One region of the Priestia sp. JSM ZJ58 genome, then DNA from elsewhere that is predicted to be linked to it. Evidence: riboswitches for the same ligand, from Rfam matches in the RefSeq annotation. Region 1 holds a riboswitch; each other region holds the start of a gene.
The links. Region 1 has a riboswitch for S-adenosylmethionine ahead of ACH6EI_RS04710 (hypothetical protein). Riboswitches for the same ligand answer to the same signal wherever they lie in the genome.
Positions count from the first base shown of each region.

Region 2: linked by a shared signal. The riboswitch ahead of mtnK (S-methyl-5-thioribose kinase) and the one ahead of ACH6EI_RS04710 (hypothetical protein) in region 1 are both predicted to bind S-adenosylmethionine.
Region 3: linked by a shared signal. The riboswitch ahead of ACH6EI_RS13390 (Na+/H+ antiporter NhaC family protein) and the one ahead of ACH6EI_RS04710 (hypothetical protein) in region 1 are both predicted to bind S-adenosylmethionine.

Region 1 covers NZ_JBISEM010000001.1:918,891-927,217, reverse strand. Annotated here, with positions in the region: gene ACH6EI_RS04725 (TerD family protein) at 1-1,842, shown strand, start outside; gene alaP (alanine permease AlaP) at 1,908-3,311, opposite strand; gene ACH6EI_RS04715 (DUF1540 domain-containing protein) at 3,628-3,786, opposite strand; gene ACH6EI_RS04710 (hypothetical protein) at 3,887-4,231, opposite strand; SAM riboswitch class I at 4,295-4,396, opposite strand; gene ACH6EI_RS04705 (hypothetical protein) at 4,518-4,814, shown strand; gene ACH6EI_RS04700 (GNAT family N-acetyltransferase) at 4,827-5,273, opposite strand; gene ACH6EI_RS04695 (hypothetical protein) at 5,355-5,795, opposite strand; gene ACH6EI_RS04690 (glycosyltransferase family 2 protein) at 5,903-6,892, opposite strand; gene ACH6EI_RS04685 (DUF6044 family protein) at 6,905-8,327, opposite strand, start outside.
Region 2 covers NZ_JBISEM010000001.1:3,503,864-3,512,190, forward strand. Annotated here, with positions in the region: gene ACH6EI_RS18295 (pyridoxal phosphate-dependent aminotransferase) at 1-1,096, opposite strand, end outside; gene ACH6EI_RS18300 (carbon-nitrogen family hydrolase) at 1,209-1,991, shown strand; SAM riboswitch class I at 2,083-2,234, shown strand; gene mtnK (S-methyl-5-thioribose kinase) at 2,370-3,542, shown strand; gene mtnA (S-methyl-5-thioribose-1-phosphate isomerase) at 3,578-4,636, shown strand; gene ACH6EI_RS18315 (hypothetical protein) at 4,829-5,002, shown strand; gene ACH6EI_RS18320 (hypothetical protein) at 5,077-5,241, shown strand; gene ACH6EI_RS18325 (methylated-DNA--[protein]-cysteine S-methyltransferase) at 5,242-5,745, opposite strand; gene ACH6EI_RS18330 (PAS domain S-box protein) at 5,765-7,921, opposite strand; gene ACH6EI_RS18335 (LutC/YkgG family protein) at 8,207-8,327, opposite strand, start outside.
Region 3 covers NZ_JBISEM010000001.1:2,524,752-2,533,078, forward strand. Annotated here, with positions in the region: gene ACH6EI_RS13355 (DUF2339 domain-containing protein) at 1-12, opposite strand, end outside; gene ACH6EI_RS13360 (hypothetical protein) at 186-422, opposite strand; gene ACH6EI_RS13365 (hypothetical protein) at 524-967, opposite strand; gene splB (spore photoproduct lyase) at 1,121-2,149, opposite strand; gene ACH6EI_RS13375 (transcriptional regulator SplA domain-containing protein) at 2,261-2,509, opposite strand; gene ACH6EI_RS13380 (LacI family DNA-binding transcriptional regulator) at 2,595-3,554, opposite strand; gene ACH6EI_RS13385 (hypothetical protein) at 3,679-3,807, shown strand; gene ACH6EI_RS13390 (Na+/H+ antiporter NhaC family protein) at 3,847-5,157, opposite strand; SAM riboswitch class I at 5,243-5,349, opposite strand; gene ACH6EI_RS13395 (ABC transporter permease) at 5,451-6,218, opposite strand; gene ACH6EI_RS13400 (ABC transporter ATP-binding protein) at 6,211-7,122, opposite strand; gene ACH6EI_RS13405 (YtoQ family protein) at 7,293-7,733, shown strand; gene ACH6EI_RS13410 (Ger(x)C family spore germination protein) at 7,896-8,327, opposite strand, start outside.

The sequences.
Region 1 (8,327 bases):
TTTCCAAACGAAGTCATGCAAGCTTCCGAAGCAGAACTATACATAAATGCCGTACTTCACTATCTGACTGGGGTTTTACCAAACAGTGAAAAACAAGATGTTTTTCCACTGTTAGATACTACAGATTTACGGATTATTGACCTCGGAACAGATGAAGAATTTGACCTTATGATATGCCAATTAATTGGTGCCAATACCTCATTATCGCAAACGGATCGAGCAGACATCGAATGGTCTCTTATCAATTTACCGGCATTAGATCTACTTCCAGCAGTCATTCCTCAAAAAGAAAATGCTGCATTTGTTAGCTCAGTGTTAATTAAGACAAAAAAACTACCTATTGATGTCTTGTCTTCTTATTTTAAAACAGCAACAGATGTCTTACGTTTGGCAACCGCTTTATCTGATGGCGATATTAGCCTTTCATCACCCACTTTATTTAAGAAGTTTAGTCGTTTTGAACGCCGAAGCTTGTTGCAGCTGCTAGAAAGCACTCCAAACGTAGAAGAAGATATGTTTCGTTATAAAGTAAAGTGGATTCGTTTAGGTGAAATTTTACATCCTGGAGAATACAAACATCGATTTCCTCATGCTGCTAAAGGATTCGATACTGTTCGGAATCATAAAAGACCATTGACGTTCTATAGTAAATTAGAGAAAGCACTCGAGCAACAAGACGTCTCAAAAGCAGTTTCACTTTTAGAAAAACGTCCAGGTGACTTTGCTAGACGAATTGACCATTTGCTGCGCTTATCTACTGGGGAACAAGAAGCTGCTTCTATTATTACAGCATTTGCAGCGGTCGCTCATCACGTCTCTACGCCAGTACTGCTTCAGCTCTATTCACATATGAAACATCGACATCATAGACAAGATATGCGCGTAGTGTTTCCAAAAGGGAATGTGTCCAAAGTAATGGCGCTTGATAATCCCTTACCCTCTCTTCGTAAAAATCTTTGTGATGGTGTAATAGATGCATGCAAAGATGCTTTACATGACCGTTTTGCTAAGTTGCCACCTCTTGGAAATGTATGGCTTGATGAACGTTTGCGTGAACAAACTATACCGTTTTCACAGCGTTCAAGCAGCAAAACATTAAAAACGATTAGCAGGGGAAGTAAATTAACAATTCCTGAAGGCGATACGCTTCGTTTTTTCATTTGGTGGAAAGAAGGCTTTGCAAATGGTGAACATACCGGTAGTGTAGATATTGATTTATCTGCCGGAATTTACGATGAAAACTGGCAGTATAAAGAGCATATTTCTTATACAAACTTATCTTCAAAAAGCTTCAAAGCTTTTCACAGCGGAGATATTACATCTGCTCCTAACGGGGCATGTGAATTTATTGACTTGCATATCCCTACGATTCTAAAAAAAGGCGGCCGTTATATATTGATGAACGTTTATTCATTTTCTGTCCAGCCTTTTGTTATGCTTCCCGAATGTTTTGGAGGATGGATGATGAGACAGCACATAGAGTCCGGCGAGATATTCGAACCTTCTACCGTACAAAATAAAGTAGATCTTGCTAGTGATTCCACCATCTCCATCCCTTTAATTTTTGATTTACAAGAGCGAAAATTAATCTGGACGGATATTTCGCTGCATCACCATGTTGAATTTGAAAATAATCTTGAACAAAACAATGGTTCGGTCTCTCTTATGGGAAAAGCCATGACAAAGCTGTTAAAGCCAACGCTTTATGATCTTTTTTCATTTCACGCACAAGCTAGAGGAACACTTGTCCATGACAAACAAAAAGCTGACACTATTTATTCGCTTGATGAAGGTGTTACTCCTTATGATATTGAAACAATTATTGAAACCTATCTAAACTAATTATTTATAGGAAAGTAAGAACAAATAAACGAAAAGACCTCTTTCCAAGAAAGAGGTCTTTTCGTTTACTTCACTAGCTTTTGCTCAGTCCCAGCTGAACCTTGACTTCGTTTATGAAATCCTTTTGCGTAGTACGCAATAATAAGACCGATAAACCATAGTGGTCCGATAACAACTGCAATTCTTGTATCTGGATTGTACGCCATAAGAACAACCACCAGCGCTAGGAACGCAAGTGACACATAAGACGTTAACGGAAATAAAGGCATTTTGTATTTTAACTTTGCCTCTTCACCTTTTTTTAGCGTTTTGCGATACTTAATTTGAGAAAGCAAAATAATTCCCCAAGTCCAAATCGCACCGAATGTTGCAATGCTTGTTACCCACGTAAATACTTTGGCAGGCACAATGTAGTTTAACGCTACTCCGACTAATAACGCACCCGCTGATGCTAAAACAGCTTTTCCAGGTACGCCGCCTTTTGTCAGCTGACCGTATCCTTTTGGAGCTTCTCCGTGCTCTGCTAAGTTAAACAGCATACGGCCTGTACTAAAAATACCGCTGTTACAAGAAGAAAGAGCTGCTGTTAGCACCACAAAGTTAATAATGCCTGCCGCTGCTGGAATCCCGATTTTTTCAAATGTTAATACAAACGGGCTTCCCTGTGAACCAATTTCTTGCCAAGGATAAATCGACATAATGACAAATAATGCACCAACGTAGAAAATAAGAATACGCCAAAAGACCGAATCAATCGCTCTTGCTAGAGATTTTTCTGGATTTTTCACTTCTCCCGCGGTAACGCCGATCATTTCAATTCCTAAATATGCAAACATAACCATTTGCAGCGACAGTAAAATACCTTTGAATCCGTTCGGGAACAGCCCGCCGTTGTCCCATAAGTTTTTAATACCCGTCGCAACGCCGCCGTTCCCGATTCCAAACACAATCATTAATAATCCAACGGCAATCATTAACACAATCGCTAAAATTTTAATAAGTGCAAACCAAAATTCCAGTTCACCATATGCCTTAACAGCTAAGAAGTTAACTGTTGTCATGATGACAAGCGCCGATAACGCCCAAATCCAGTTTGGTACATCCGGATACCAATATCCCATATAAATACCAACGGCTGTAATTTCAGCCATACATGTTACAACCCATAAAAACCAGTAGTTCCAACCTGTTAGATAACCAGCAAGGGGCCCTAAATAGTCGCGCGCGTACTTGCTGAATGAACCTGCAACAGGTTTTTGAATCGCCATTTCTCCAAGTGCTCTCATAATAAAAAACATAATCATTCCGCTAAATCCATACGCCAATAATATTCCCGGCCCTGCTAATTTAATAGCAGATGCAGATCCAAGAAACAGCCCTACCCCTATGGCTGCTCCTAAGGACATCAGCGTCACATGTCTTTCTTCTAACCCGCGTTTCAATTCTTTCCCCTGAGTTTTCCCCTGCATAAACGTCTCCCCTTTTTCCAATCTGTCAAAACGAGATGAATACAGCTTTTTTGTTAGCGCTTTCATATAAATTTATGCTAAAAGTCAGCTAGGCTGTATATTTGTATTCTATCACCTTTCTCTCGTTTTTCTTTTGTCGAAAAACAAAAAAATTATCGTATCATTTTGTTTAAACGCACAATTAGACGTAGACACTGCTTTTTTACTATGTATTTATTATCGCACCTAAGTAATAGTATTTTTTTAAAAATAGAAAAACGCCGACTCAACTCCGTCAGCGCATCGTTCATTTTATGCTTTTTTATAAAACTAGCATTTATCTCGCGGGTTCAAAAGTTTTACAGCCAGGTTCTTCCGTTTCAGAAACATGGTGACTACTTTCAGGACTCACAACGTAAATGGACTCTGCACTGCATTTATTTCCCGATTTCCAATACATGCACTCATTCACTTCACATAATACACCTTGGGCCACTGTTATCCCTCCTTTTTTTGTCTTATCTATTTACTACCCGAAATAGAACGCTTCTAACATTTACATGCAAAAAAACCGCTTGTTTATCAAGCGGATCCTTTTACTGCGTGTGTTCAACATACTGTTTTTTAGCTAAATATAATTCACGACTCAGCGTGATCCGCCGTTCTCTCAAGTTCCTTAATTTAACTTGAAACTGTTCATTAGTTGGCTCTTCTTGAATTAAGCGATACGTAAAAGAAATATCTTCATTTAACTGTTTAAAATCTTCCCATATTTCTTGAACGAGTGCGGATTGTTTGTCTTCAAATGAACGATTTTGCTTCGTTTTTAGCGCGGCTAAAATTTCCTGCTGCCACGTTTCGTCTTTTAGTTCTTTTGCTAACAAGTATAGATCTAAATAATCATCAACGCTTAGCGCCTGTTGTGTATTTTTCAATGTCATCACCTTTTCTATACGAAATGTTTCTTCCTAAGAAGAGGATTTCATCATAGAAAAAGATTCCTCTTCTTATCTGTCAGAGCTAGGCTATGCTGGAATTAGCACCATTCAATGATTGTGGTTGCTGAGGCTTCAAAGGGCCAGTCCCTCCACCTCTCTAGATAAGAATATTTCGCTTTTAAATTATTTCTGACTATTCTAATATGTTTTATAGGTTACGTCAATAGCTTTTCAATAAAAAGAAAAAAGAAGTAAAATATGGTATGATTTTATAAAGGATGGTGAGCACATGAAACGATATATGTTATCTGCTTTTTTGGGAAGCTTGCTGCTGCTTCTCAGCATTGCTTTTTCATCTACTTTCCACGTTGCAATTGTCAAAACAACCGGAAGCATTGGAGGGATTATTTTAGCAGCGGCGGCTTTAGTTATGAACGCGCTTGAAGATCCCCCCTCCTCAGGTAATACAGGTGCCGGAGCTGTTGAATCACTGGATAAAAGCACCGTTTGGGCTACTTATTTGCTTTTACTTTCATTACCGAACCTCATCGCATGTATAACATCTTATGTTTTATGGACTCGCTGACATTCACCAACATTACGGACGTTTTGCCACCTGTAGGCTCATTGATATTTGTTTATCTACAAATCCAAGTTCACGGTACACATGCTGTGCAAAATTCCCAGCATGAACGCTGAGTCTGATTTCAGGGTATCCTTTGATAGACAATTCATCAATTGCTTTTTGCATTAACGGCTTGGCTAGACCTTGCCCGCGGTATTCTGGTAAAACATATAACTCGTAGATAAAGCCAATTTCTGCTTTTGAAAAGAAGTCGGCAGATGGACCGACAAAAACCCAGCCTGCAAGTTTATTTTCTTGTCTAGATACTAAATAATAACACCCTTTTTCAAGGGCATTATCAATTAGTTCATTTACGCGTTCAGTTGACGGTTGAAACTGATGCGTTGTTCCTTCAAACAGCGCATCAGCAGATTTCGTCCGAATTTCCTGTATTTCTTCTTCAGTAGCTTTTGCAATCATCACAATCTCTCCTTTCGTGTTCGTTTTCCACATACAGAGATAAATTCCTGCAAAAAAAAGTCTTCGCCTAAGCGAAGACTTTTATTTAAATTCAAAATGTTCTTGATGGTTGCCTTGTTCATCCGTCCAGTTAATCATGATGTCTAAGCCTGCCGCTTTTCCAGGAACAGCAAAATTGGCATAGCGAAAACGCTGACCGCTTTTGCTTAAGTTAGACCTTTCAATAGGAGAAAACAAGCTGTATTTCGCCTTATTTTTTCCTTCGTGCCTAAAAGCTTGGACCTGCACACGCTCTACGTCTTTTCCAATGTTTTCAACGGTTAATCCATATGTATGATAGACGTTATTTTTCCACTTTAGCTGATTATCTCCCGTCATGCTCGCTTTTGTCAGTTCGACCGACCATTGTTCAGATGATTTCTTCATTGGAAGTTTCTCAATCGAAAGAGCGCTGACATGAATGGTTGCAAAAGCAAGCCAAACAAAACAAAAAGTGCTGACTGTATAAAGTAGTCTTTTCATAGATTTTGATCTCCTTAGAAATTTTAGTAGTAGCATCTCCTATTACCTTAAAAATTATGATAAACACTTTAACAAAAAAGCCTCTCCATTCAGGAGAAGCTTCTTAATTAATGCATCAGCAAATCTTTTTGTTTGTCTAACGAGTGTTTTGTATATAAATCTCTTTCAATCGCATATTTAGGACGCTGTTTCACTTCGTTGAAAATCTTGCCAATGTATTCTCCGACAAGACCTATTCCCATTAGCTGCAGGCCGCCTACAAGCCAAATTGATAAAATAAGAGACGTCCAGCCAATTTGCGTATGATCTAAATATTTTTGAATCAGCGCATAAATGCCAAACAAAATACTAAAGAGAAACGAAGCTCCTCCAAGCAGCGTCAGTAAGCGTATAGGTGCTACGCTAAAAGACGTAATCCCGTCAAATGCAAAAGCGAGCATTTTCTTTAGCGGATATTTTGACTCACCCGCCGTCCGTTCTTTGCGGTCATATGTGACTTCCGTGGAGCGAAATCCTACTAATGGTACAAGGCCCCGCAAAAAGACGTTTCCTTCTTTATATTTCATGAGTTCACCAAGAGCACGTTTGCTCATAAGGCGAAAATCAGCGTGATTTTGAACGAGCTGAATTCCTAGCTTGTTCATAAAACGATAAAACCCTACTGCCGTGGTTCGTTTGAAAAATGTATCGGTTTCTCTGCTGTCTCGAACGCCATATACAACTTCATACCCGAGCCAATATTTCTCTACAAAAGTACGAATGACGCTGATATCATCTTGCAAATCCGCGTCAATGGAAATGACGCAGTCAGATTGCTTATGAGCTACTTCTAGTCCTGCAAGCAAAGCATTTTGATGTCCTACATTTCGCGCTAACTTTAACCCTTTTACAAACAAATTGCTGCAGCTTTCTTTTTCAATAAGCGACCACGTGCTGTCTTTACTTCCATCGTCTACAAATAAAATGGTGCTTTCACTGGATACAAGTCGTTCATTAATTAGTTCTTTTACTACAGTAGTTAATTGAAAAGACGTCTCTGTGAATACTTCTTCTTCGTTGTAGCATGGAACCACGATCGTTAAAATAGGTCTGTTCATGTTATTGCCCCCTTACTTTGCTTCATATACATACACTTTCCAAGCGGACTGTTTATCGTTAAATGCTTTTAAAAAGTGCAAACCGTCGCTTTCAGCATTTTCAATTGGCACAGCTGAAAAAATATAGCGACCGCCCATTTTCTTAAATTGGCTGATATTAAGCTGCAAATGACGGATTTTTTTCGTTGAGTCTTTTCGGTAATCATATTTTTTCCCTAGCTCACTAACAAACACATAGCAGCGATTGCCCCAATGATCATAGTAGCTTTCTAGTTTTTTATTTTTATCAAGCTCTTTGGCAATAATTTTGCGAAACTCATGTTTATATGTTAACGGATAGAAGTTGTTATACGTATCTAGCGTATAAAAGCCGTTATACTGAGCAATTGATGGATGAAGCCCTATGCTCGCTACGCGATAAGATGATTTAGGTTTTCCAATATATCTGCTTATTTCATCAAATTGATGCACAGCATAAAATTCTTTGACTGAAGGCTCGTGATTGTAGCGATAGTAAAGTTCAGGATTTGCTATAAATAACAAAAGCAGCTGTAAAATCAAACATACCCACACAAACTTTTTCCACGCCTTGCTCCTTTTCCACAAAACATAGCCGCCAACGGCAAACATCAAATAAATAATGAGCGGGCGTAAAAAGTGAAATCTAGCAAAGTTGAACGTATTAAAAAGCTGATATTTTTCTTTTAGCGGCTCCCAACCTTTATAAAACCAAAACGCATACCAAATCGACAGTAGTAGATTAAGAATAAATAACTGCAAAAACGTTTTTTCAAGCTTTTCCTTGCGATTTCGAGCAACAAACCACAATACGACAAAAGAAAGCGGTAAAATGACAAAAGTATGAAGCGTCATTACATGCGTATGCCCGAGCGTATAGTTCTTCAAAGCAAGGCGAACGGAATGTCCAAAGCTTAGAGTAGAGCTTAAAAATTCATTTCGACTCGTCGGGGCCTCCGGAAATAAAAGCGAATCAACAAGTCGGTATTCAATGAGCAGAAAGACAGCAGTCATCGCTGCAATACTGCTTAAAAAAGGAATATTCCACGCTCGTTTTTTTACTACGTCTCTTAGCCATAGCAGCCCCATCGCTGCTAAAAAGAAGAAAAACCCGAGCACAAAGCTCGCGTAAAACGGGAGCAGTAAAAGTGTAAGCCATTCCTTCCACGTTCCTTCGCGGTTTCGAATGGTTAAAAACGCCCACAGCGCCAGCGGCTGTCCTAATGTACTCAGCATGCCCGAAGGCCAAAATGGCGTAAGTGCAAAAGCAAGCGATACAAGCACTCGAATCGCATACGCATCCTTGCTTTTAATAAAATGCTTTTTTAATAACAAATACATTCCAATTAAAGCAAATACGCGCGTGATCGTTTGACTCAGGCTGTATGCAAGCATGGTCGGGAATAAACCATATAGC
Region 2 (8,327 bases), 2.6 Mb from region 1:
CATAGCCTTCACCATATGTTCCGAAGCCTACTCCAGGTGCCACTACAACGTGGGCTTTTTCAAGAAGTAAATCTGAAAATTGTTCAGAAGTATATCCTTTAGGAACTTTTAGCCATGCAAAAAAGGAACCCGCTGGAGATGTAACGTCCCAACCAATTTCTTGAAGCCCTTGAATAAAGGTATTGCGTCTAGATTCATAGCGCTTAACTAAATCATTCACACATTGTTGAGATTCTAACAGAGCTGCCGCTGCTGCCTCTTGAACCGCCCCAAAGAGGCTGACATACATATGATCTTGAAGAAGATTAATAGCTTCTACTACACTTTCATTTCCTACAGCAAATCCAACTCGCCATCCCGCCATGTTATACGTTTTAGAAAGAGTATAAATTTCAATTCCCGTCTCTTTTGCACCAGGAGTCTGTAAAAAGCTGATTGGCTTTTTACCATCAAATCCAATGGCTCCGTAGGCAAAGTCGTGTACCACACAAATATCGTGCTTGGCAGCAAACGCCACGGTGTCTTCAAAAAATTCTGCCGTTGCCACTGCACCGGTAGGATTATTCGGATAGTTTAAAAACATGAGCTTTGCCTGTTCTTTAGCACGTTCACCTATCTCTTCGTATACGGGCAGAAAATGATTTTCAGCCGTGAGCGGCATCACTTCCATCTTTGCTTTTGCAAGCTCTACTCCAGACCAGTAATCAGGATATCCAGGATCCGGAACCAGCACCGTATCTCCAGGGTTTAATAAGCACTGCGGGATTTCAACAAGTCCACCCTTCCCGCCAAACAAAATAGCTACTTCTTTTTCAGGATCCACATCAACGCCATATTCTCGTTTATAAAAAGTCGCAACGGCCTCTTTCAAAAACTGGTGCCCCCGAAATGGAGAATATTTATGATGCATAGGATTAGCACTTGCTTTTTGCAGTGTTTCTACAATATGTGAAGGAGTAGGCTGATCAGGATTGCCCTGCCCTAAGTTAATAACGTCGTGCCCTTGGGCCATTACTTTTCCTACCTTGCCTACAAGTGATGCAAAAAATTGTTTTGGTAAACTTTTTAATAGTTCCGATTGCTCAAATTGTTTCATCATCGCACACCTTCTCAAAAAATTCTTGAAATTCTAGTCACAAATAATATATTGTAATACTCAACTTGTAAAGTCATTTTTTTCAACTACTACAAAAAGGACGGATGATAAAGTGAGTGTAAAAATCACGTGTTTGCAGCTTGATATTGCGTTTGGAAACCCAACTAAAAACCGAAAATATATTCAACAAAAAATGACGGAAGCTCTGAAAGAAAACCCTGACATCCTTGTGCTTCCTGAGCTATGGGATACAGCTTATGATTTGACGCGGCTAGACGAAATTGCCGATGATGAAGGACAGCAGGCCAAGCAATTAATCTCTCAATTTGCTAAAACGAACGAAGTAAATATTGTAGCAGGTTCGATCGCGAAAAAAACAGAGCAAGGCGTCACAAATACGATGTATATTTTTGACCGAAAAGGTCGTGAAGTGTCACAATACAGTAAGCTGCACTTATTTAAATTAATGGATGAGCACCTCTATCTAGAAGCAGGAACAGCAAAAAATCTTTTTACACTTGAACAGTCTTTATGCGCAGGAGTTATTTGTTACGATATTCGTTTTCCAGAATGGATTCGCGTGCATACTAGCAGCGGAGCAGAAGTCTTATTTGTTGTTGCTCAGTGGCCGGCTCCAAGACTTGCCCATTGGAAAGCACTGCTCATTAGCCGCGCAATCGAAAATCAATGCTATGTAATCGCGTGTAATCGTGTAGGCCAAGATCCTAATAATACATTTGCCGGACATTCCTTAGTCATCGATCCGTGGGGAGAAATAATCGCTGAAGCTGGCGATAGCGAAGAACTTTTAAGTGCCGACGTTAACCTGGAACTTGTAAAAGAAATTCGTAAACAAATTCCTGTCTTTACAGATCGCCGCACAGAATTTTATTAATTATGTATTGACAGCCGTTTTTTTGCATGATACGATTTTCACCAGATAACATAAAATTTTCAAACAAATCAAAATTGAATAAGTAATCGTACTCTTATCAAGAGTTGGCTGAGGGATTTGGCCCTGTGAAGCCCAGCAACCGACCGTCATTCCATCCTAAGATGGATCACACCCGTAAAACATGTTTTTACAAAGGCACGGTGCTAATTCCAACAGAAAGTAATTCTTTCTGGCAGATAAGAGGTTTGAACACTACAATCAAGCCTCTTTCCAACGAAAGAGGCTTTTATATTTTCTAAAATTATAAAAGCCTCCATACATTCTTAAACCTATTAACTTAGTAAACAAATCAGTTTAATAAACTATGGAGGGATTCTAATGTCAACAACAAAAACAGAGAAGTATCAGCCTTTAACAGAAATTTCAGCAATCAAACTTGTGAAAAAGCTAGGTCTCTTTGATGCCACAGAAGCACTGACTGCCCGTGAAATCGGTGATGGCAACTTAAATCTCGTCTTTCACATCATAAATGATCAAACGAATAAATCCATTATCGTCAAACAAGCACTTCCCTATGCAAAAGTTGTAGGCGAAAGCTGGCCTCTATCCTTGAACCGTGCCACGATTGAAAGCAATGCGCTCAGGCAATTCGGTGCATTTACCCCTGAACTCGTACCAGCTGTGTATTACCACGATGAAACGCTTGCTGTTACGGTCATGGAAGATCTGTCTCATTTAACGATTTCCCGCGCCGGACTTATTCAAGGAGAAAGTTATCCCCTGCTTTCACAGCATATCGGTTCTTTTCTAGGACATATTGCGTTCAAAACGTCGGATTTTGCCTTAAAGCCTCAGGATAAAAAAGAAGAAGTCGTCAAGTACAGCAATCCGGACTTATGCAATATTACGGAAGATTTAGTTTTTACAGATCCTTTTTTTGATATCGATACAAATGAATTTGAAGAAGCGCTGCGTCCTGATGTAGAAGAATTGTGGAACGATGGAGATGTAAAGCTACAAGCAGCAAAATTAAAATATAAATTTTTAACAAATGCCCAAACGCTAATTCACGGTGATTTACATACAGGAAGCATATTTGCTAGCAGTCAAGAAACGAAAGTGATTGATCCAGAATTTGCTTTTTACGGTCCGTTTGGATTCGATTTAGGCCAATTTGTTGCGAATTTATTTTTAAATGCTCTTTCTCGAGAAACAGATCGCGAACCATTATTTGCACACATTACGAACACATGGAACGTATTTAAAGATACCTTTACTGCGCTTTGGCATTCTGAAAACACTGAACCTTTCGCTAAAGATGAGCGCTTGTTACATGAAATTTTAACGCAAACGTGGCAAGATGCTGTTGGGTATGCAGGGTGTGAAATCATTCGACGTACGATTGGCTTAGCTCACGTGGCGGACTTAGACGAAATTTCTTTAGAAGAAAGAAAAATTAACGCTAAACGTACTGCGTTAAAAATTGGACGCTATTTGCTTCTGCATCAACAAGACGTTTCACCAAATGAATTTGAACATTTACTTCGATAACGAATAATGTACACAATGAAAGGATCGGTATCAGCATGACAAATACACTATCACTTCCGCGCTCAGTGGAATGGAATGAATCATATATTACTTTATTAGATCAGCAGCAGCTTCCTGGCAAAGTTGAATATATTAAGCTGCAAACCATTAAAGACGTATGGGATGCTATCACTACCTTGAAAGTACGCGGAGCCCCTGCAATTGGCATTACGGCGGCTTTTGGTCTTGCTCTTTCTGCGCTTAGCTATGACACGGATTCAGTCAAGGAATTTAACAAAAAGCTAGCTCTTGATCAACAGTATTTAGCTAGTTCACGCCCGACTGCCGTCAATTTATTTTGGGCACTGGACCGCGTAGCGAAAAGCGCTGAATCCGCTTCGTCCGTTAATGAAGCTAAAACAAAAGTTGTTCATGAAGCGATTCAAATTCAAGTAGAAGATGAAGAAACGTGCTACCGAATTGGCGATCATGCTCTATCTTTATTCAAAAAGAAAGATAAAATCATGACCATATGTAATGCTGGTTCAATTGCTACCGCTTATTACGGAACAGCATTAGCACCTTTTCACTTGTCTAAACAGCGGGATATTCCGCTTGAAGTGTTTGCCTGTGAAACAAGACCCGTACTTCAAGGTTCCCGCTTAACCGCATGGGAACTTCAGCAGTCGGGAGTAGACGTTACGCTGATTACGGATAATATGGCCGCTCATACCATTAAAACAAAAGGAATCAATGGAATTATTGTAGGAGCTGATCGTATTGCAGCGAATGGCGATACGGCTAACAAAATTGGAACGTACGGACTTGCTCTTTTAGCGAAAGCATTCGGTATTCCATTTTACGTAGCAGCGCCGCAGTCCACATTTGATTTATCTATTCAAGACGGAAGCAGTATCCCTATTGAAGAACGTTCACCTAAAGAAGTAACGCACATTGGAGATACGCAAATTGCTCCAGACGGAATCTCTGTGTACAATCCAGCTTTTGATGTGACGCCAAGCGAACTGATTACGGCCATTATTACAGAGCATGGAGTTATCCATTCCCCGTCTTTTGAATCCATTCAGAAAGTTTTGCTGCAATCCGCTCAATAACAAGAGGCTGAGACAAAAGTATTTTAGCCCCACTGCAAAACGAACCATTAATCAACACGTTTGATTAATGGTTCGTTTTTTTTGTTATGGTGAATGTAGTTTCATCTGTTTCGTTCCTTCTAACAGTGGATTGGAGGGCAAGGCGAAGACTCCTGCGGGAAAAGCGGAACAGGTGAGACCCCACAGGAGCGTATGCGACGAGGAGGCTCAGCGGCCGCCCGCGGAAAGCGAAGTCTTGCACGGAAATCAACGTCGGTGTCACAAGCGATTCAGCTCATGTGTACGAGTTGTTCGTCTTTAGATGGCATTAATTTTGTTATGTCTCAACCTCTGTTATTAAACAGTGCTTTTCGGCTGCATTTGTAACACAATTGTAACAGTACTCTCTGCTTTTTCTACATATATTATAGGGGATTCTTTTTGAATAAGGGGGAGTAAATATGAGTGCAGAGCAAAAAACGGATAAAAACAAAGCGTTGAATCGCAAGCAGCAATATCAGCTATTCGATTTATCCAAAGATGAAGAACTAAATTCCCTCCCTTCTCCTCAGCAAATTGACGGTGTGTTTGTGCAAGGAGAAGGCTGGAAATTAGACGGTGAATAGTTATTTTAACTCCAGAGCGCCTTTTGCTACATTTCTTTCAAGCATTAATAGTTTTTCTTTTATATGAGTTTGGGAACCTGCATAACCTGTTAAAGCTCCATTTTTACCAATAACACGGTGACAAGGTAAAATAATAGGCAGTGGATTTCGACGATTCGCTTGTCCCACAGCCCTTACGGCTTTAGAGCGATTAACAGACTCCGCTACATCACTATAAGACCACGTTTGTCCATAAGGTATACCTTTAAGAGTTAACCACACTTCTTTTTGAAAGTCTGTTCCTTTTATATCCAAAGGCACATCAAATGTTAGCGTGCGCCCTTCAGCATAATCCTGAAGCTGCCGCTTCGCTTCTTTCACAAGGTGATAATTCTCGTCATGGACAAGTTTTTTAAGTTGCTCGTTGTGATCATCGCTATCAAACCAAATATGTTGAACCCCTTTTTCCGAGGCTACAATATAAATTTTCAAATCAGAAAATAAGTTCATTTCTCCATAGTACATACTCGCTTATCCTTTCTAATTAGGCTGGAAGAATAACACGAAAAGCCGTTCCTTCTCTTATTTTGCTTTCCACTTCAATTCGCCCTTTATGTTCTTCGATAATTTTATATGAGACCATCAAACCAAGCCCCGTTCCTTTTTCTTTTGTCGTATAAAATGGTTCTCCTAAGCGCTTGATGCGCTCTTCGGGCATTCCGTCTCCTTGATCTCGAATGGAGACCGTCACGTAGTGCGGCTCTGTAGAATAGACTTCAACAAAAATTCTTCCCCCGTTTGACGTGACTTCAATTGCGTTTTTAATTACATTTATTAGTACTTGTTTAATTTGGTTCGGCTCGCAGTATACCATTGGCAGCTGAGGGGACACACTTAGTTCAAACTGAATATTTTCTAAAAGCGCTTGAGCATTTAATAAATCAATCGTTTCTTTAACAACCGCAGCTAGATTTTTCTTTTCGAACTTTACGGCCTGTGGCTTAGCGAGTACTAGAAACTCTGTAATAATGGTTTCGATTCTTTTTAATTCGGATTTAATAATATCAAAATAAAGAGAGTGATCTTCTTGAATGCTGCTTTCTAGCAGCTGAACAAACCCTTTTAAAGCCGTCATCGGATTGCGGATTTCATGCGCAATCCCAGCTGCTAACTGTCCGACTACTTGAAGCGTATCCGATTTCCGAATCTGCTCCTGCATTTGATTTCGTTCCGTTACGTCTCTTAAAAGCGTCATATATAGACCTGGCAAGATATCTTTTTTCGTAGAGAATTCGATATTTTTAACTTTTTCGTTCCCCGTAACGTACGTAATCTCTCCTTCAGCTTCCCCTTTTTGCTCAATTGTTTCTTTATGCTCAATGACCGCATCTAAATTCGCTGAAGAAATAAAATCCTCCATGGAATGCGCACAAATCTCCTCTTTGCTGAGTTCGAGAATATCACAAAGAGAAGAATTCACATCAATAATATTTCGCTTGCCGTCCCATAAAACTAACCCATCGATCGAACCATTAAAAATCTGTCTGAATTTCTCTTCGTTATTCCGAAGCTCTTGTTCGATTTTTGTACGTTCACTAATGTTTCGAAAAATGGTTAAATGGTCTCCTTCTATAATGCCTTTTTTCCCTGTGAATTCCAACTGTTTGATTTCTCCATTTGGCATGTAAAAAGGAAGCTGATTGCGAATTTCTCCTTCTTTTTGAAATGTTTGCAGCATTTTTAATGCACTAAAGCTTTGCTTATCGATAAACGTATACAAATTACTTCCAATCAATTTGTTCAACGGCAGCTCGAATGTACGGGACGAAGCAAGATTAGCGTTTAAGATTTCCCCATCGTCTTTCCAAATCAAAATGGCTTCAATCGCATTTTCAAAAATAGCCCTGAAATTTTTTTCGCTTCTCAACAGCTGCTGCTCCATCAGCCGTTTTTCCGTCACGTCTCTCATAATGGACATATAGTATTGACTGTATATATTAGCCGTTGTGGTAAATTCAAAAAAAGTAACGTCTCCATTTTCGAGCTTAATCGGCAGCTCGCCGCTTGTCTTTCCTTCTTGATGCAGAGTTCTCCATAATTTTTTCACTTTATAATGATAAGTAGGTTCTACAAGCTCTTCTAACGTTTTAGTTAAAAGCTGTGCTCTTGTATAATTTAATCGCTCGCAAAATGAAGGGTTCGCGTCGATAAGCTGACCAGTTCGATCAAAAATAACAATTCCATCTACCGCTTCATTAAATACATCCATAAACATATGATGACTAATAAACCTTTCATTTTCCATCATCTTGTGCTGCGTAATATCTCGAAATGTACACACAATAATGCCCGACATGTGACTATGTTTGTGTGAAGTAAATTCAACATGTTTCATCATGCCGCTTTGAAGCGTCATCGCGCCTTCATATTTGAAATAGCTTTCTTCTAAAAGCGCTGGATAGTACGCTTCAATCATGTCATACGGAAAATACATGAGAAAATCTTTCATTTGATACGTTAATAGCTCATCCTTTGTTTTTTCAAACAGCCCGCAGGCTGATTCGTTTGCATTTATAACTTGAAAATACTCATCAAATACGACAATGGCATCTAATACGTCATTAAAAATAGCTCGTAGCTGCTCTAATTCACCTTGCTGCTTTTGCGCAGCTTCAGATGTTAATTCTCTGTGTGGTGACATGCTCATTGCTCCTTTCTTTTGCACTTCCCATTTCCCCACCTTTTATCTATAGACTTAGTATTCTACAAGATTTGCTTTTTACCTTTTTAAAATTAGTCACGTTTATTCAAAATGCGACATTTCTTCACATTCTCCCGTTATTTAAAAAAGGAGCATGAATAAAAGAGGCTGGGACATAACAAAATGAAACCTATGCTCAACATAACAAAGAAAACGAACCGTGAATCAACATGTTTGATTCACGGTTCGTTTTTCACTTCGGCTAAAATACGTTTTCCCCAGCCTCTATCGATCATTCACTACAATATAAGTGGCTTGAATAGGTCCATGCACGCCAACGACTAGATTCATTTCAATATCAGCTGAATTGCTCGGTCCCGTAATAAAGTTAATGCAAGAAGCAATC
Region 3 (8,327 bases), 1.6 Mb from region 1:
TTCTTTTTCCATATTTCCTCACCCTTTCTCTTTAAAGTATTTGTGATTTTTATATGTATATCTTACAACACTTAACTATTATACCATTAAAAGGAATAACACTTAGAAACATTCTATTTTTGGCAAAAAAAAATACAGCGCCCTTTTCAAAAGAAAAGTTCGTTGTATAGGATGTGCTGCATTTTTTATGTCACTTTCTCGCTGTATGTACTATGAAATCCCGCTTCGATGTGGGCTACTTGAAAACTATGGTGACCAATTAAATATTTAACAATATCCACACGGTCAATTTTACCGGGCTTATTGTTCATTGCTTCTCGCACCATAGATTGAAATGTTTCTTTGCAAAACTTCTTTTCATGAAGCAGAATCGTTTCACAATACTCTTCATGGTCTCCCTCTGAAATACGATAATAATGCATTTCTTTCACCCCTTTTTAATGTTATACCTATTACATACCCCAAATATTGCTATTTTAACAAATTAATTTTATTATTCTTTATTTTTCCATTTATATATGGTTTACAGCGCAACGTTTCGAAACTCTTCGTTATAAATGCTAATTTGAAGCCGCTGAGAAAAACGTTCTTGTTCGATATATGTTTCAGGCATTAATCCAACAGGATATACCTTAGGGTTTTCGCCACTTCCTAATATGTATACATACATCTTTCCTTCGCTTGTATATCGAACCTTCGTGGAAATACCCCCTTGCCCTTGAAGAGGCGCATAAACAGCTCTTACATTATCTCTTATTTCTTGTACAAATCCATGTAGTTCAATATCAGAATCATAGTAATGGTTTGCTTCATACAAGCCGTAAATACGAGACTTATCGATATCGCATAATATGTTCCAAAATTCAGATAAATCTTCTTGGAACAACACTTGAATAAAATTCCGTGCAGCTTCTTTCTGTTCTTTTGTTAATTCTTTTGTTAGCGCAAACTCTTCATTTTTTAACACCTCAGTCACCTCCCTTTTGTATGTAATACGACAAGAGATAAAAATAACCTCTTTTTTTCAACTTATTAGCAAGCAATTTATTTTTTTACATTAAAAATTGAAAAGTTATTTTGACTAAGGCATCAGAATAACTTTTCAATTACTGTAGAATAATTACGTAAAATATTCGATTTTTGCATTTGGAAAATACTGATCAATGTAATATTCTAATGTTTCTCTTAATTCTTGTTCTTCATCTTTTGCGTATACATATTTTCCAATTCCGTAACGCCCCCATTTGTAGCGGCGCTCCTCTTCATTCATTTCAAGCTTCGTTTTTGGATAATTTTTCTCAATTACCCGCTTGGCCGGCTTGGTAAAGCGATGCTGAATCATTTCAAACGTAATATCATCTCTTGACTCCTCAGGTATAGAGGCGTCAAGCTTTTCAAACAGCTGACGGTACCCCTCTTGCCAACCTTCATGAATGTAAATAGGGGCCACAATAAAACCAAGTGGATATCCCGCTTTTGCGACTTTATTAGCAGCTTCAATCCGGTAATCGAGAGGAGATGTACCAGGTTCAAAGTTTTTTATAACATAATCTGCATTTATGCTAAAGCGAAAGCGCGTGCGACCATTATGTTTAGCATCCAATAAATGATCCACGTGATGAAACTTAGTCACAAAGCGCAGTTGACCTAGTTCACTTTCTCCAAAATATTCAATCGCGCGTTTTAATGAATGTGTTAAATGGTCAATTCCTACGATGTCAGATGTACAAGCCGCTTCAAATCGCGTTATTTGAGGGGCTCTTTCCTGCATATATTGTTCTGCTTGACCTAATATTTCTTCAACATTCACATACGTGCGAATATATGGTTTGCTTCCCATTGTTGTCTGCAAATAACAATAGTGACAGTGCCCCATACACCCTGTTGCAAAAGGTATTGCATATTCAGCTGACGGTTTAGATGTATCAAATTTCAAGGTTTTACGCACACCAACTACTAAAGTAGACTTGGCATTCCGATATTTTTGCAAATCATTTTTTCCCGGTATATTACGCACTTGATTATGAGAAGTTGTTTGACGAATCTCAATTCCCATCTTCTCAAATTTTTCTTTTAATTGAACACCAAGCGGGTACTCCATTGCCCCTGGTTCAATGTATACTAATTGAGGTACAAAAGGTTTTATCATCATGTACACTTCCTTTTTTCTAATACTAATAGCGTTTGAAAAACAAAAAGACTCTATCCTTGGTAATTATTTTTCACACAAAAAAAGCTCTCTGTTTAAGAGAGCCTTGCGTCAGTCATATTGTTCATAATCAAATATCTTGTTATACATTTTCTCTGCTTCTTCATACGTTGAATACACCGCATCATCTTCAGCTAACAAATGATAAGACTCATGTAAAAAGAGCGCTTTTTCGCCTTTGTTTTCAGGATGTTCAACAATTTCAGCTTGATTAATATTGGCAACGTTTGCCGTATGAGGATTTCGATAAATAACAAATACTTGATCTCCCACTTGATATTCTTTTTTCTCCACGATCATCATCCTTTTCTTCTTACTTTACTCGTATGATGTCCGCTTTTGCTCATTTTATCCGGTAAAAACACCCCATAACGTCATCAAGAATTTATACGCTTTTACGCTCGATAAACCGAAAAGGAAGCTCAATTTTTTGAAGATCCTTGCTCCCGACTAGTTTAAAAAGCGTTTCTCCCATTTCTTTAAGCGGAAGTTCGATCGTTGTAATTTGTAAATAAGAAGAAAGCGGATGATTATCAAAACCAATGATAGCTAAATCGCCTGGAACTGACATACCAGCTTGTTCGCACTGAGCTTTTATTCCGATAGCTACTTGATCGTTTGTTACTAAAAGCGCCTGAGGCCGATTTTTCATCTGCACTAGTTTTTCCACCACTTTTTCACCGTCTGTCACGTTCAAACAGCCTTGAAAAACCCATTCTGGATGATAAGGCTGATTTATTCTTTCTACATATTCTTTGTATGCTTGTTGCCTCTGTTGACTATTTGTACCCGTCATTCTTCCAATACAATAGCCAATATCCGTATATCCTTTTTCTTTTAAATACATGAGCGCTTTCTTAAAAGCTGCATAATGATCAACGTATACGGAGCGAATAGAACGATTTTGTACGTTTTCGCACACGGCTATCGGCCCGTACTGCTGATAATATTCAATCGTGCTCCACCTGCTTGCTCTAGAACAAATAATCACTCCATCAACCTGCTTTGTTTTTAGCATATGAAGCGCTTCTTCTTCTTTTTTTACATCATAGTTCGTCTGACAAATAACAAGCTGATACTGCTTTTCTAATGCTTGAGAGGCCACTCCTTCTAAAAGCAGACTGAAATAAGGATGGTTAATAAAAGGCAAGACGACGGCAATCATATTTGTTTTCCCTTTTGATAAGTGAACGGCATTAATATTTTGTTCGTAATTAAGTTCTTGAATTACTTCTTCTACCAGACGGCGCTTTTCTTCTTTTACATACGGATGATGATTTAAAACCCGTGACACGGTCGAAACAGATACACCAGCTTTTTTTGCGATATCTCGGATATTTGTCATGTTTTCACCTTTTTCTCTTGCGCTGAAACGCGTTTCATACTTTATTCTCATTATAAAGTGAAACAGCAATAAGCTAAACCCGTTACAATCATGTTTTTATTCACTTATATAAGGAGGTCATATCATGGGTATTTTATTATTCATTTTATTATGCGGAATTGAAATCGGAGGAGCGGCTTATGCACTTAAACAAAATGAGACACTTTGGAAGGAGCTAGATGAAGAAAAGCCGACTGATTTTTTCAAACAGTAAAAAACCCTTAAAAAGAATGTTCTTTTTAAGGGTTTGATATTACGCAACTTCTTTAGATGATTTTGATTTTTTATTTAAACGAGGAAAGCCAATTACAATCGCAATGATACCGCAAACCGCTGTTAACATTGGATAGAATGTAAATGGAATAATCTCAATCGGTGAAACTTTAGCAAATCCTGCTGCTAGAAGCATTTGTGCACCGTAAGGGATAAGCCCTTGAACGCTGCATGAAAACAAGTCGAGCAGACTGGCTGATTTACGATTATCAATTGAATACTTATCAGCGATTTCTTTCGCTAACGGACCTGCTGTAATAATTGAAATCGTGTTATTAGCCGTGGCTAAATTGGTTAAACTTACTAATCCAGCGATACTGAATTCTCCGCCTTTTTTTGTTTGAATGCGTCGTGTTAATAAGTTCAATAAGAACTGAATACCGCCGTTATAGCGAATGAGTTCAACCATTCCGCCAATTAAAAGAGATAAAATAATTAATTCCGACATTCCGCCAATACCTTCTGTCACAGTTTTAGCAAGAGAAGAAAGCGTGTAGCTTCCGTCAGCTAATCCAATCACGCCGGCTAATACAATTCCTCCGGTTAAAATGCTTAATACGTTTGCACCAAATATGGCAGCAACTAGTACGCCGACATAAGGCAAGATTTTAAACCAGCTAAAACCTTTAATTTCTACTGATGATGTATTGCCTAGCGTCATTACAAGTAATAAAACTACCGTAACAATCGCTGCAGGAAGTACGATAAAAAAGTTTACTTTTAATTTATCTGACATATTTGTTTTTTGCGTACGAACTGCCGCAATGGTTGTATCAGAGATTATAGATAAATTATCTCCAAACATTGCACCACCAATAACAGCGGCAATTGCCAATGTAATGGATACATGCGCTTGCTCACTGATCCCTACAGCGATAGGCCCTAACGCAGCGATTGTTCCCATTGACGTTCCCATCGAAATTGAAATGAATGCGCCAATAACAAAGATTCCAACTACCACTAAGCTTTGCGGAAGCACAGACAGAGCTAAGTTTACCGTTGAATCAACAGCTCCCATGCCTTTAGCAACTTGAGAAAAAGCACCTGCTAAAATAAAAATAAGCACCATAATAATGATATCAGGATGCCCTGCTCCTTTAGCAAAACGCTCCACTTTTACATTAAATGAATCTTTGCGGTTCATAGCCAGCGCCACAATGGCTGCAATGATAATGGCTACTAATACAGGCAGTTTATAAAAATCTCCCGTTATAATTCCTGATCCGACAAACAGGACTAAAAAGACACCCAGCGGTAACAGCGCCCAGCCGTTTCCTTTTTGTTGTTCCATTCTTAACACCTCTTGTTTACGTAATAAAAAAAGACCTCTTCTTATTGATAAGAAGAGGTCTCTTATTTGTATCATAAGATTACCCTTCTCATCTTCCAAACGAAACATCGTCTGCTGGATTTGGCACCGCACTGCGTACAGCCAGTTGCCGAGACATCATAGGGCCAGTCCCTCCGTCTCTCTTGATAAGAAGTTTATAGTTGTTTTAAAAATAGTCTTTCACTACTGTAATCTCTTTTTATTTAATTGTCAAATGCTATTTTAGAAAAATATATAGTGTGAAAATTCTCACATCAATTAGCTACGTCACGTTTTAAAAACGCTGCCCAAGCTACGCCCATAAAGAAGGCAAAGTGTGCAACTAAAATGAAGATTGAAAATGGAATCGTCATGCCGTCAAACATCGTCTTCATTCCGTCCATATACTGCACAAAGTTTGTGTTGGCGAACAGTAAAAATTTCCCCCACCATAAACCAAACTGTGATACTATTCCAGTTACTGCTTTCGCCCCGATACTTACGACAATAGCTAGACTAGAAGCAAGCGCGCTGTTTCTAAATAAAGACGACAGCATAAAAGCAAACGTCATCATCATAAACGTTTCCATATACGCACTGTCATACGTAAGCGTAATGTTTTTAAGCAGCTGCGCATCTCCTTCTAGACTGGTAAAGCCAAAGAACAATGCTCCCCATACAAACGAAAAAAGCAAATAGCTTAGTAAATAATATAAGCTAATTAAAATGAGGGTTAGATACTTGGATGCTAAAATCGTTGAGCGTCTAGCCGGGCGAATTAAAAGAAGCTTAATGGTACCTGCTTCAAACTCTTTTGCAACCATTGACCCTCCAACAGCAAGCGCGAAAAATTGAACGAGAATCAGCATACCCGAACTAAATGACAAGAAGTGTAAGAGGTTGTCTTCTGTTCCTGCACTGTTTGACACTTTCTTCACTAAAAGAGCCATACAAAGAGTTAAAATGCCGATTGTAATAAACGTGATTTTTGTACTTCTTTTGTGAAACCATTTCATGTGTTCATTTTGAATTAACTTAAGCATGATGCTCTCCTTCCGTAACGGACATAAAGGAATCTTCAAGCGTCTCATGAACAGGAGTGATTCGGTAGACTAAAATATCGCTGTCCACTAATTTTCTATTCACAGCTGGAATTTGTTCTTTCATAATCACTACGTCAATACTATCGGATTTTATTGTTACTTGGAATTCTTGAGATAAAAGATCCGCTGCTTTTTGCGCGTCAGATACTTCAAATTCTACATACATCCCTTGATCTTGACGATTTGGAGATAGATCTTGAATAGCTTTTAACTCGCCGTTTTGAATAATACCAACGCGGTCACATAGTGCTTCTACCTCTTTTAATAAGTGGCTCGCGATTAAAATTGAAATTCCTTCTTCCCTGCAAAGCGTTTGTAAATATGTACGAAATTCTCTCATTCCCGCTGGGTCTAGACCGTTTGTTGGCTCGTCTAGTAAAAGCAATGCAGGTTTATGTAAAATAGCTTGAGCTACTCCTAAACGCTGTCTCATCCCAAGAGAATACGTCTTCACTTTTGCATGAATGCTGTTTTCAAGTTTTACTAGCGCAATGACTTCATCCAAGCGTTCTAATGTGATGCCTTCATGCATATTAGCAAAGTGTTTTAAATTTTGATAGCCCGTCAGATAATCATAGAACTCAGGGTTTTCAATAATCGCTCCAATTGATTTCATAGCTGATGTAAACTGTTCCTTTAAAGGAAAGCCGTTAACGGTAATCGTTCCCTCTGTTTCTTTAATGAGTCCTACGACGGTACGAATTAGCGTTGTCTTTCCAGAGCCATTCGGACCAAGCAACCCGAAAATCTCACCGCGCTCAACCGATAAGGATACATCATGCAAAATGGTTTTCTTCCCAATTACTTTACTGACATGATCTACTTGTAGCACTGTTTCTGTCATCATGTACATCCTTTCTTTAATTAGCAATACGCCTTCTATTGTTTCTCTTTTTTAACTATTTGTCTACTATAACCTTATTTTTGGAAAAGTAGCTCATTCAAATCATTCGTATTATCCGCTTACATTTGATAAAATAAAACAAACTTTAGTTAGAGGAGGACTTCTACATAATGAACTTAACCGTATACCTTGCCGGGCAAATTCACGATAACTGGCGAGACGAAATTAAAAACCAAGCGGAACAATTAAACCTTCCCCTTACCTTTGTCGGTCCCATGACAGACCATGACCGCTCCGACAACATTGGAGAAGAAATTTTAGGAAAACAGCCTAACGCTGTCTTAAAAGATGAAGCTGCTTCTCAAATTAATAATTTACGCACGCAGGTGCTCCTTAAAAAATCTGATGTGGTCATTGCTTTATTTGGTGAAAAATACAAGCAGTGGAACAGCTCAATGGATGCAGCGACAGCCATCGCATTAGATAAACCGCTAATTTTGGTTCGCCCTGAAAAACTGCACCACCCGCTTAAAGAACTGTCAAACAAAGCCCAAGTTGTAGTCGAAACGCCAGAACAGGCTCTTCAAGCACTAGCTTATATTTTTGAATAACAACAAATAAGAGCTGTCGAAAACCGGCAGCTCTTATTTGTTGTTTGTTGAAGGCTCTGTACGAAGCATACGATGAGTATTTCGTGGGAAGTTCCGAGATTATTATTTTTTTAGGTTTTTTTCATTTTTGACATAACGATAAGCAAAGTTACAGTCGGGTGCTTACTTTTTTGACCCGGATGCTCCATAATCTTTAATCGTTAACTTCACATCATAGTTAATTGGCACTTCACTAAATGTTTGATCCCAATTTCCTTTGACCCTCATCCATGTTCTAGGCTGCTTAATTCTCAATTGATTTCCGAAACCTGCAACATCAACTTTATATTTTGTTTGCATTTTTTCTAGTACGTTTCTTACCAGGTACTTTACTTTTTTTTCTGAAGTTTTTTGCGCATTCTGTAAAAATTGATTATTAAAAGAGCTCCCTGAGGTCATCCAACTTTCAGATAGCCTTCCCACTGATTCAATGTGTACATCAAAAGAGATATTATCTCCTTTAACATGGGGTTGAATGTGACTTTTCATAGACTCTATTTCATATACAATCAGCTGACCGGTCTTTTTATCAAAGCTTTTTACTAGCCCGCCTTT